DNA from 4 places in the Staphylococcus sp. GDH8C109P genome. Region 2 is predicted to be linked to each of the others. Evidence: riboswitches for the same ligand, from Rfam matches in the RefSeq annotation. Region 2 holds a riboswitch; each other region holds the start of a gene.
The links. A riboswitch is a leader RNA that binds a small molecule or an ion and turns the genes downstream of it on or off. The one in region 2 is predicted to bind thiamine pyrophosphate.
Positions count from the first base shown of each region.

Region 1: another riboswitch for thiamine pyrophosphate. It lies ahead of tenA (thiaminase II); the one in region 2 lies ahead of KA867_RS09845 (3-oxoacyl-ACP reductase).
Region 3: another riboswitch for thiamine pyrophosphate. It lies ahead of KA867_RS04550 (thiamine phosphate synthase); the one in region 2 lies ahead of KA867_RS09845 (3-oxoacyl-ACP reductase).
Region 4: another riboswitch for thiamine pyrophosphate. It lies ahead of KA867_RS10560 (ECF transporter S component); the one in region 2 lies ahead of KA867_RS09845 (3-oxoacyl-ACP reductase).

Region 1 is NZ_JAESMX010000023.1:23,689-26,882, forward strand. It holds gene thiD (bifunctional hydroxymethylpyrimidine kinase/phosphomethylpyrimidine kinase) at 1-612, opposite strand, end outside; gene tenA (thiaminase II) at 605-1,294, opposite strand; TPP riboswitch at 1,375-1,472, opposite strand; gene KA867_RS11950 (transglycosylase family protein) at 1,770-2,471, opposite strand; gene KA867_RS11955 (single-stranded DNA-binding protein) at 2,917-3,194, opposite strand, start outside.
Region 2 is NZ_JAESMX010000019.1:39,754-42,947, reverse strand. It holds gene KA867_RS09850 (LLM class flavin-dependent oxidoreductase) at 1-711, opposite strand, end outside; gene KA867_RS09845 (3-oxoacyl-ACP reductase) at 731-1,483, opposite strand; TPP riboswitch at 1,591-1,689, opposite strand; gene rpsP (30S ribosomal protein S16) at 1,893-2,159, shown strand; gene rimM (ribosome maturation factor RimM) at 2,561-3,067, shown strand; gene trmD (tRNA (guanosine(37)-N1)-methyltransferase TrmD) at 3,067-3,194, shown strand, end outside.
Region 3 is NZ_JAESMX010000009.1:594,818-598,011, reverse strand. It holds gene xylB (xylulokinase) at 1-1,103, shown strand, start outside; TPP riboswitch at 1,256-1,369, shown strand; gene KA867_RS04550 (thiamine phosphate synthase) at 1,444-2,031, shown strand; gene thiS (sulfur carrier protein ThiS) at 2,076-2,276, shown strand; gene KA867_RS04540 (thiazole synthase) at 2,278-3,045, shown strand; gene KA867_RS04535 (ThiF family adenylyltransferase) at 3,045-3,194, shown strand, end outside.
Region 4 is NZ_JAESMX010000019.1:193,982-197,175, forward strand. It holds gene auxA (lipoteichoic acid stability factor AuxA) at 1-976, opposite strand, end outside; gene graF (glycopeptide resistance-associated protein GraF) at 1,216-1,350, shown strand; TPP riboswitch at 1,839-1,940, shown strand; gene KA867_RS10560 (ECF transporter S component) at 2,015-2,590, shown strand; gene KA867_RS10565 (ABC transporter ATP-binding protein) at 2,603-3,194, shown strand, end outside.

The sequences.
Region 1 (3,194 bases), on a different contig from region 2:
TCTTGGTTCATCAAAAGTATATACATCATCTTGTGTAAATAAATAATCTATAGATTTATTTTCATCATTTGAATGTCCACCTTTTATAACTACACCTTTGCTACCAATTTCATTGATAAATATTTTGCCAGCTTGATAAATCGATTGTTGATCATTAATAGTAATGCCTGTAATTTCCTCAGCTTCTGGTAAATTAGGTGTCGCTATTGTAGCATGAGGCAATAAAATGTTTTGTAAGTTAGCTTTGGCATCATCATTCATTAGTGAATCACCACTTTTCGCTAACATAACCGGATCAATTACATAAGGAATATCATCGTATTTTTTTAAATATGTTTGAATAATCTCCATCATTTCTTTCGATGCAATCATACCCGTTTTCAAAGCATGTGGCAGTTCATCGGAAAATATACTTTCCATTTGCTCTGCTAACCATGTTGAATCTAGATTATGAATGTGTTGTACGCCTTTCGTATTTTGGGCCACAATACTAGTTATTGCAGCCATACCATATACGCCACATGCGTGAAATGATTTCAAATCTGCCATGACACCTGCGCCACCTGTAGGGTCTGTTCCTGCAATCGTTAATGCTATTTTAGGTTTATTCATTCGTTTGACCTCCATATAACCAATTTTCTTGTATATAAGCCATATTAAAGAAATTTCGTTCATGTATCGTACTTTGTAAGAAACAAGATTTTATTGCCCTTCTTTCTTCAATAGAAATATTTTGAGTTAACTGGTCCATTAAACCATCGAAAATATTTACCAATTCATCCATTTCTGTACTATAAAATTCAAACCATTTTGCTAAAATTGAATCTTTATTTAGTTCATTATCTTTCAAGGCTTCGTTAGCAATTACCTGATACACATACGGACATGGCGCCATTGCTGCAATTGTATATGCAGCATTTTCTTTTGAATAAGCATTGAAATACATATGTTTGATATAATGGTCTCCACTTGGTGGCCAAACTTTTTCTTGGACGATTTCATCATAGTTTTCTTGTACGTATGCCGCTAATATTTCATGTGCTTCTACTTCACCATCAACGATAAATTGGATTTGTTCTACTAAAAATTGGACTTCTTCCAATCTATTCATTTTTGGTATTAGCAATGCATATATATTTGCAAATTCCTTTAAATACGAAGCATCTGCTCTTAAATAAAATTTCAAAGCTTCGTTAGAAATCGTACCGTGTAACATTTCTTGAATAAATGAATCATTATAAATATCCTCAATAATTGGTTTTGATGCTTCTTTTAATTCCTGTGAAAATAGCAAATTTAGCCCTCCTAATTAAAAAAACTACATCCCCGTAAGAATGTAGTTTATTAATAAATATATTAGAGCAATTTCCCAAATATTAATGAACGCTACTTTCCTACGTTGGTCTTAACCAAATCAGGTTATAAGGGTCTGAATTTCTCATCTCAGCCATAAGGCTCCCCTAGTAGTTTTTATGTTGTATTTATATAAAACATATCAAAGTATACCACCTATTGCAATAAAATGGTTTATAGCAACTAAGACCAATTGATAAAAAAATTTAGCAAAAGAGAATTTATGGTGTGAATTTACTCCAAACAGTAATACAGAAATATGATTTAATTGCCACTTATGTACTTCCGATATTTGCAATAGAAAAAATGAGTTAAGCCCTAAGTTTACCTGAGCTATTTTCTATATAATAAAAAAGCTAAGACAATTAAATTGTCTTAGCTTTGTATAATAAAATAATTTGTTACATATTATTTTATTATGCAGTAACCCATTGTGAAGCGCCAACTTCGTCATATAATTTTTGAGCTGCAGCATCTTGAACTGATTCTGGTGCGTTAGCTGCTGGTTGACCTTGATATTCAGCTGGAGCTACTGAATCCCATGTACTTTGTAAGAATTGGAACTTACCTGAAGCACCTGATGATGGGTTTGTAGCATGAATATCGCCACCTGATTCACGTTGCGCGATTTGTTGTAAGTGTGCATTCACACCTGATGAACTATTTGAAGCTTCATTTGAACTTGATGATTGAGTTGAAGCTTTTGTAGTTGCTTCTTGTTGTGGTTGTTGTGTTTGTTCAGTTTGTGGAGCAGCTTGTTGAGCTGGTTGCTCAGTTTGTGCTTCTTGTGCTGGTTGTTCAGTTTGTGTTTGTTGAGGTTGTTCAACAGAAGTTGTTTGTTCTGATGAAACATCTTCACTAGAACCTCCACCAAAACTCCATGACCATGTTTGACCATCTGATTCAAAATTATAGTTTGTACCATTGAAATTAAAATTATAGTTATATGCACCCTCTTGTACAGGTGATGCATTTAATTGTTCTGGATTAGATTGTGCTAAGTTTGCTAATTCTGCTTTGTCTACACCTTGTTCAGCTGCGTCTGCTGAGTTTCCTGCTGCGAATCCTGTTACGCCTAAGCCTACTGCTAATGTTGAAGCTAATACTGTTTTTTTCATTTTTAAAAATTCCTCCTATAAGGTAAATAATTTTTTCGTTATGATTAATTTGCAAGTACAACTATAACATCTAAAAAACAGTAGCAGGTTACAGTCAAATAAAAAAGTACACCTTTTCTTTACACGGGGATTACATTTTCAAAATAGTACAAAAGCATAACTTTTCACTTCAAAAACTGCTATGAAAGTTTATACTAGTAATAATAAAAATTATGTTGTGTAATAATATTGTAATTTATCTGATTATTCTGTATTGTATTAGCCTGAATTTCAGCTTTTTTTAATACTGGATATGTTTTCGATAGAGTATGTATATTAGCTATTCCTATTGAATCATTCTTGAATAAATAGGAATAGCCTGATAGAAGTATAATTAAATAGTAGGATTAAATGTATATTAGATTTGATGGGTTAAATTAACGGGGAGTTGGGAATGCCTGAAACTTTATACAATTTCATAAATATCGTTTTCCTCTATATGAAATTTATTAATAAGTTCTTGATTTGGGACTATTGGAAGTGGATCAAAAAGTGCTTCATCTTCATTTTTAGAGCGTGGGGACATAAATTTAATAGTTTCAATAAAAACTTCTGATACAAAATGCATCTGTCCTTCTTTTTCAAATTTTCTCGATTGCATTTGTCCAGTTATACCAACTAATGAGCCTTGATTGATATATTTTTCGACATTATTAGCAATTTTTCCGAATGCCTTACAGAATA
Region 2 (3,194 bases):
TGCATAAACAGCATCTGCGTATTTAGTAGCTAATGCAATGCCAGGATCTGATGCACCTGCTTGCATAGCAACAGGTTTGCCTTGTAAGCTGCTTGGTGTTGTTAAAGGCCCTTGTACTTTGAAGTGTTCTCCTTCATGATTGATCGCATGGATATGATTCGCATTGATTAGAATATCATGCACCTTTTCATGTATAAAATCTTCTAAGCTCCAAGATGTTAATAATTGATTCATGACACATGCAAATTCATCTGCTTTTTTATAACGTTCTTGATGTGCAGGTAAATGAGACATGCTATGATTTGCAGCTTCTAAATCTGTCATAGACGTTACTAAATTCCAACCTGCACGTCCTTGACTCATATGATCAAGACTCAATAATTGTCTTGCAGCAGTAAAAGGATTCGAAAATGTACTTGAGATAGTCGCAACAAGGCCTATATTTTGTGTTACTTGTGCTATTGCTGCTAAATTCATTAATGGATCAAACCAAAAAGCTGGCATATCATTATCCGTTTTTGCAGGAAAAGATTGATTATCAGCAAAAAATATAGCATCCAGCAAGCCTTGTTCTGCTAGTCGAGCTAGCGATTGATAATAATCGATATCGCCGATTCGTTCAATACTAGAATCTTGCATACGCCATGCAGCTTGGTGATGGCCACAACCGTAAATTAATACACCTATATTGAGATGTTGATCGTGTGTCATAATTGATGCCCTCCATATTTTAATTCATTGTTAAGCCACCATCTACGGTAATATTTTGTCCGGTGATACCATTAGCCTGATCGGAAACTAAAAATGTCACCATGTTAGCTACATCTTGTGGTGTTGTAACTTTATGTAATGGCGTAGTTTGTTCGATTAAATCAAACACTTCATCCGTAGTGACAGCACTAGCGTCTGTAGTTTTTAATAAGCCACCAGAAACGACATTAGCTTTGATACCATATTGACCTAGTTCGGCAGCGATATTTCTAGTGAAACCGATTAAACTTGACTTAGCGGTAGTATATTCGTGATAGGGTACAACAGGATTTTGGTATAAATTCGTTCCGATAGATATAATGGTACCTGATTTGTGCTTAATAAATTGATCAATAACGCTTTGCGTTACATTAAAAGCACCTTTGAGTGTACCGTCAATTTGTTGTTGATAATCTGACCAGCTTAAGTCTTTAAATGATTTTTGACTAGAAGGATCAAATTTAAATCCTATAAGCGCATTATTCACAACAGCATCTATTTTTCCAAAATAATTAGTAGCTTCCGTGATTAATTGATCAACTTGTGTTCTGTCAGTGACATCAGCGCGGATCGCAATTGCACGCGCGTGACCAATTTCGTCCACAACTTTTTCTGCTAATGCTTTATTTTGAAAATAATTGATAATTACATTATGTCCTTGCTTAGCTAAAGTTTTTGCTATTGATGCACCTAATCCTCTACTGCTACCAGTTATAAGTATTGTTTTAGTCATCATTTCACTCCTAGAATTATTTATTAAATAAAAAAATACACAACCTCCGTGAGAGAAGTTGTGTACTAAAAATCTACAATCTATAAGTAAGATATTAAAATAGCTTTGTCATTTTTGTAACACTTCCCTCCGCTAGTACGGACTAGATCAGGTTCAAAGGGTTTGAGTAAACTCATCTCAGTTAAAAAACACCCCTAGTGCATTTCATATTTAATTTATTCTCAATTTATAGTGTTTAATGATTAATGTCAAGTTTACGTCGAAATCAGAAGCTATATTGATACAATTAATTGTTTAAGAGTAGAAATATAAAATGGTAAAGAAGAAACTCTTTACAAACTTCTAAATAACTGTTAATATTATTTCTTGTAGAAAATAAAAATTAGAACAATCAAAGGAGAGAATATAAATGGCAGTTAAATTACGTTTAACACGTTTAGGCTCAAAAAGAAATCCATTCTATCGTATCGTAGCAGCAGATGCTCGTGCGCCACGTGATGGTCGTAACATCGAACAAATCGGAACTTATAATCCAAATAATGTAAATGCTCCAGAAGTTAAAATTGATGAAGAGTTAGCATTAAAATGGTTAAAAAATGGTGCTAAACCAACAGATACTGTACACAATATCTTATCAAGAGAAGGTATCTTGAAAAAATTTGACGATCAAAAATAATTGTCATCATTTACACATATTAAATTTATAAAAGGAGAGGCGTAGAAATCTCAGTGATTTAAAATGATTTCATCGTCTCATCTCCGCATGGATGACTAAGGTAAAACGTTTACCATAGCACATGTCAATATAATGATAAGAGGCTGAGACAATACATTTGTCCCAGCCTTTTAAATTACCAAATGAGTGAAAACTTATATAAATGATCAGAAACATTTTAGCGCACGTTCACTAATTAATAAGATTGTTTAAAAAAGTAATTTAGAATAATCAATACAACATTTTACCACGTAACGTATAGTGAAGACTTATAATAATTAAAACAATTCATGTTATAATTAGTTTAATCAAAAATGTAAAAAACGAATTTCAATGATATATACATTATCGGAGGAGCTTAAATGAAAGTAGAAATAGGTAAAATTATCAACACACATGGTATAAAAGGCGAAATCAAAGTCCAATCTCACTCAGATTTTACAGATATTCGCTTTCAACCAGGTGAAATTGTGATGATAGAACGTCAAAATGAACCAACAATAGAATTGAAAGTTGCGACATATCGTATGCATAAAGGGTTGCACATGTTGACTTTTGAAGGAATCAATAATATTAATGATATTGAACATTTAAAAGGGGAGATACTTTTACAAGAACGCGACCATGAAGAAATTGAATTGGGTGAACATGAATATTATTACTCAGATATTATTGGTTGTACCGTATTCGATGAAAAAGAAACGCCTATTGGACGCGTGATAGAAATTTTTGAAACGGGTGCGAATGATGTATGGGTTGTCAAAGGTGATAAAGAATATCTTATACCATATATAGAAGATGTTGTTAAACATATAGATGTTGAAGGTAGACGTATTGATATTACGCCTATGGAAGGACTGTTGGAATAATGAAGATAGATTATTTAACTTTGTTCCCTCAAATGTTTGATGGCGTATTAAATCAATCGATTTTAAAAAGAGCACAAGATAAGGAAATGCTACAAGTCAATACTGTCGATTTTAGAAGTTTCGCTGA
Region 3 (3,194 bases), on a different contig from region 2:
GTTTTACATTAACGAAGTTGTTATGGGTTAAAGAAAATGAACCATTGATTTGGTCTGAAGCAAATGTATTTTTACTGCCTAAAGATTATGTGAGATTTAAATTCACAGATACGATAAATATGGAATATTCTGATGGATCAAGCACATTGTTAATGGATATAGCACATAAGTGTTGGAATAAAAATATTTGTGAATATTATGGTGTATACCAACTTTGTCCAAATTTAATTGAATCACAAGATTTTGTAGGGTACCTTAATAATTCAGTTGCAGATGAATTAGGTTTAGATAAAGATGTCGCAGTATATGCTGGAGGTGGTGACAATGCCTGTGGTGCATTAGGCGCAGGTGTTATTAGTGAGGGCGATACACTATGTAGTATTGGTACTTCTGGTGTTATATTAGCGTGTGATTCTGAGAATACAGGGACTTATGGTCACAATATACATCATTTTAATCATGTGCTCCCTCAAAAATCTTATGCAATGGGTGTTATATTAGCTGCAGGCGATAGTTTAAAATGGTTTCAAAAAAACATTATGCCAAGTTTAACTTATAGTCAAATTTTGGATGAAGCTAAACAATCTTCTCTGGGGAGTAATGGTTTAATATATGCGCCATATTTATCAGGAGAACGTACACCCCATGGTGATAGTCACATTAGAGGAAGTTTTATTGGGTTAAGTCATATGCATACTAATAAAGATATGGCTCGTGCTGTGATTGAAGGCATCACTTTTGCATTATATGAATCTTTCTATTATTTACGTGAAAACGATAAAAAAATTAAAGAAATAATTTCTATTGGTGGAGGAGCTAAAAGTGATTTTTGGCTTCAGTTACAAGCAGATATCTTTAACGCAAAAGTATATAAATTAAAACATGAAGAAGGACCGAGTATGGGTGCAGCGATGATAGCAGCAAAAGGTGTAGGGTGGTTTAATGATGTCGCTGAAATGGTTCAACAATTTATTCAATACGATAAAGTATTTGAACCCAGTTTAGAACATCATAAGCAATATATGAAATATTTTGCAATATACAAAAAAACTTACGATGAGACTAAAGAAATAACAAAGGAATTATTAAAAATATCTCACTAAAGTTATGATATAGTAGCAATCATGCATGATTTGTACATGATATTTCCTAGAAAATAATAAGCTAAAAATATATAAGGTTGAAATAATACAGTTTTTACGTTAAGTTAAACATGAATTAAATGTAAAATTCACATTAATTAAATAGAGCTAAGTTTAACCACTGGAAGTGCCTTTATGTTAAAAAGGCTGAGACTAGCGTGAGACGCTAGAATTCCTTGAACCTGATCCAGTTTGTACTGGCGTAGGAAAAGTGGCGTTATAAACCATATTTGTCCGTTCACATTAACGTTATTTTTCCTATTTGGAAAAATAACGTTTTTTTATTTTAGGAGTGATTATTATGATTATTGCGATTACCAGTTATCATAAATTAACCAAGCAAGGTTGCATTAATTATTGCGAAATTGAACCTTATATAGATTACCTAATCGTCAGATCACCGATGTGTACTTCTGAGACGATAGAATGGATAAATCAACTAAAGCAACAGCATTTTCCGAAAGATAAAATTATTATTCACAGTGATTATCATGTTCTCCAATCTTGCGACTTATCACGTATACATTTTAGAGAAAGTGATGAACAAATTCATGCTTTGAAATCATATTGTTCAGACATAAAAATAAGTATGTCTACACACAGTCGCCAGGCGATTCAATATGCAGAAGAATTAAATTTAGATTTTGTACTTTATGGGCACGTATTTGAAACCAAGTCTAAAAAAGGGTTAGCACCTAAATCGTTAACTGAAATCAATGAGGCATTGAAAACTGATATTCCTGTAGTCGCATTAGGCGGCATTAATTTAAAAACGATGTCTCATTTACCTAAGGGGTTTCAAGGTATCGCAGGTATTTCAATATTTAATCACTCAATAAAAACAGTACAAGCCTTACACAAAGCATGGTTAAATTATGAAGCAACATAGTTTAATCATTTACTTATCAATAAGTGAGAAAGGAATGAATCATGATGCATTGCGTTATTAATGGTGATAATTTCACATTTGAAAATCCTTTGAATATACAAGAAATATTGCAGACACTCGGTTTAGACGAAAAGAGAGTAATTGTTGAACATAATAAAAAATTAATTAAACAAAACCAATTTCAAGATTATATCGTTAATGATAAAGATTGTTTAGAATTATTAGAATTTGTAGGAGGCGGATAAAATGTTTAAAATAGGAAAATTTGAATTCAATTCAAGATTGTTATTAGGTACAGGTAAATTTGAAACAGAAGCCATTCAAAAGGAAGCTATAGATGCATCTGAAACAGAGGTTTTAACTTTTGCAGTGCGTCGAATGAACTTATATGATGAGAAATTACCTAATCCTTTAGCAAAAGTTGACTTATCAAACTTTGTTACTTTTCCTAATACTGCTGGTGCAACATCAGCGGAGGAAGCAATAAGAATTGCAGAAATTGCTAATCACGCCAATCTTTGTGACATGATTAAAGTTGAAGTGATAGGTGACCAGGAAACCTTACTACCCGATCCTTTAGAAACATATGAGGCATGCAAAGTTTTACTCGAAAAAGGTTATACAGTGTGTCCTTATATTTCAAATGATGTTGTACTTGCTAAACGTCTAGAAGAATTAGGTGTGCATGCAATTATGCCGCTAGCTTCACCTATTGGTACTGGAAGAGGAATAAATAATCCTTTAAATCTACGTTATATTATTGAACGCGCTAAGGTACCTGTAATAGTTGATGCAGGTGTAGGATCACCAAAAGATGCATGTCATGCTATGGAATTAGGTGCCGATGCCATTCTATTAAACACAGCAGTTTCTAGTGCGAAAGATCCAGGGAAAATGGCCGAAGCTATGAAATTGGGCATTCAAGCAGGTAGAATGAGTTATCAAGCAGGAAGAATACCAGTTAAGTATACAGCTCAAGCTTCAAGTCCAACAGAAGGAATCGGATTTTTATGATGGAAAGGTATTCCCGTCAAATACGTTATAAGAACTTTGGAAGAAATGGTCAGCGTAAATTGGAACAAACACACGTGATGATTGTAGGAGCTGGAGCATTAGGAAGTCATTGTGCAGAAATATTGTCACGTATGGGAGTTGGCGAACTT
Region 4 (3,194 bases), 150 kb from region 2:
ATTCTATGATTGTAAAGAATAATAATACAACACCACAAAATATTTCTACATAAGCTGATTTAACCCATTTTGGTATTTTCATCCAATTTGGTATATCATCCTCTTGAATATCAATAATATTCTTCCATTTTTCGATAAATTTGTCTTTTTTATCTCTTAATTTTTGAATATCAACACTTCTACGTGTTTTTCGAGTAAACTCAGTTGTCTTATCTTGTAAACTTTTCAAATGTTCTTTCGTTTGGTTTGTAACTGTACCTTTGCTTGTTCTCGATAATTCAGGTTCTTCTTCACCTAACTCTTGTTTTGTTAAAGGTAGTGCCCTTCTTAAAAACAAGAAATTCCAAATTGACATTTGACCTAATAACCACATCAATAAAAAGAATGAATTTACGCTCAAAATATCAATAGGTATGATTTCGTCACTATCTATTCTTCCATATAACACGATTTGTGTAATTAAATAGCTTATGCCATAACTGAAAATAATCAATAAATAATGATATTTTCTATGATTTGGATTTAATTCATCTTTATATACAATATACCCAATATGAATCACAAATGGGATGATAAAAATGATGGCAAAAAAACTATAAACTTGTGTCATTAAAATAAGTGTTATAATGAAAAACAGTATTCCAGTAACTAAGAAGAAGATTGAAACATCATAATCATATCTTGTTGTTCTTAATAGGGTGAATCCAAGTAGGATAACTGCAATACCAAATAAAATAATTAACACTGCACTTATAACTGGGAAATTCCCTATATAATTACTCATAACTCTTATGATTTCTGCAAAAAATGCATTTATAAAATCCCAAACATTATGAATATGTAATTCAATTTTACCTTTGTCCTTTAAGTCATGGATCATAGATAAATTTATTAAAATGATGAGACCTGTGAAGAGCGAAACGATGCCTATTATATAACTATATAATATCTCAGCGTGTTTCTTTAAAAAAGACATACCATTCACCTCAAAGTTATTATATATTAACATTTAGTTCTTGTCTTTAATAAATCAATAAATAAGTCTATAGTATGATAGAAAATAGTTGTACAGTCAAGTTTCCACCAAATATAATGAATTAAACAAATATTTTAAATTCAAAGAAATATAACCCGTTACATCTTTATTGTTTACTTTTTAAATGAAGTGGTATATTGAAAACATAAGTAATTTGAATATTGAAGGAGTGTTTAACTATGAGTAAAGAAGAATTAAATAAAAAAGCAGCTGAAAAAGCAAAAGAAGCTGAAGATAAATTAAAAGATAAGAAAGAATCTGCTGAAGAGAGCACTGAAGAAACGAAAAAAAATATTCAAGATACTTTAGATTAAAATATACGTTTGTGATTTCTAAATGCGCATTGTTATTTAACATAAAGGACTAATCTGTTTGTAAAAACGGATTAGTCCTTTATTTGATATCATGTCGTTTTTTACCGTGCATGTTTGCCTGAAGATATGCTCTACATAATCCGAGTCACTAGTCACTCATAACATCTTACCTAGGTGCCAAACGATACAATATCCCAGCAATGATGCATTCAAACAATAGAAAAACTTCAGCATAAATTAAACACCACCTAGCATTTATCATGATAGGTAATCTACCTTAATAATTTTATATCATTTCTAATGATCAACAAAACAATTTTTAACTACCAAAAACCACACAGCCATATCATCATATTTATTAAGCTAATGCGCTATATTTAACCTTATATTATGTTGGACGATTTAGTTTATAAATATTAATTTCAACGTGAATAGACCTTGACATAACGAATTAAAAGTCATACATTATAGTTAAAATTAAAAATTAATATTCGCACTAGGGGTGTTTTGTGACTGAGATGAGGTATACCCTCAAACCCTTTGAACCTGATCTAGATTAAACTAGCGTAGGAAAGTGTATCGTGATATGTTTTTGGTATCCGTATGCCTATATTTAACGCGCAACTTCTAGATGGTTGTGCGTTTTTTTATTGGAGGAGAATTTATGTCAAAAGGTTTAAAACTATCAGAAATTTTAGTAACCGTACTTATAGCTGTTGTTTTTGCAATTGTTTATAATATTTGGACTTTAGTATATAAAGCAGTGCAGGTTTCTGGGCTTCACTTAGAAGAATTAACATACGGTGCGTGGTTTATGGCTGCAATTGTTGCATACTTAATCATACCAAAAGCTGGTATTGCCATCTTAGCTGAATTTGCAGCAGGTGCAGGTGAAACGATTGTAATGGGAAGATTTGATATTCCCACAATGGTCTATGCGCTACTTCAAGGATTAGCATGCGAAATTATTTTCGCTATTTTTAGATACAAATCACGTTCGGCAATGGTAGCTATGTTAGCAGGATTTTTAGCATCTGTTGCGACACTCCCTCTTGATTTTGCTTATGGTTATTTAGGAGAAATTGCAGGTTGGAACTTAACACTTTATATCGTATTTAGATTAATTAGTGGTATTGTTGTGGCTGGATTATTGTCATATTATATTGTGAAAATATTAGATCAAACTGGCGTAACTAAATTATTCAGACCTGCAACACAAAAAGATTATGACAATTTATAAGGAGCATAAACGTTGATAGTCACTGAAAATCTACGTCTAAAATACCCAAATGGACAAAAGAAAATATTCGACAATTTATCACTTCATATTAAAGATAAAGAAAAAGTGCTTATACTCGGCCCTTCTGGTTCAGGTAAAAGTACGCTACTAAATGTTTTAAGTGGTATCGTACCAAATCTCATTGATTTACCGATAAAATACGATAAATTAGAGATTGATCATGATTGTGGTGTTATTTTTCAAGAGCCTGATAGTCAGTTCTGTATGCCAAAAGTATATGAAGAACTCGCTTTTGTCCTAGAAAACCTACAAACACCACGACACAAAATGGATGCCTTAATTGAAACAGCACTCGACGCTGTCGATTTAAACGTAAATAAAGACCAATATATCAATAATTTAAGTGGCGGTATGAAACAAAAATTAGCTATTGCAGAAACATTATTGCAGCAAGCCGACACTTTATTTTTAGATGAACCAACTGCGATGTTAGATGTAGCATCAACAGAAGATTTATGGAATAAGATTAAAGCCCTATGGCAAGACAAAACTGTTATCATAGTTGAACATAAAGTAGAACATATATGGCAACATATTGATCGTG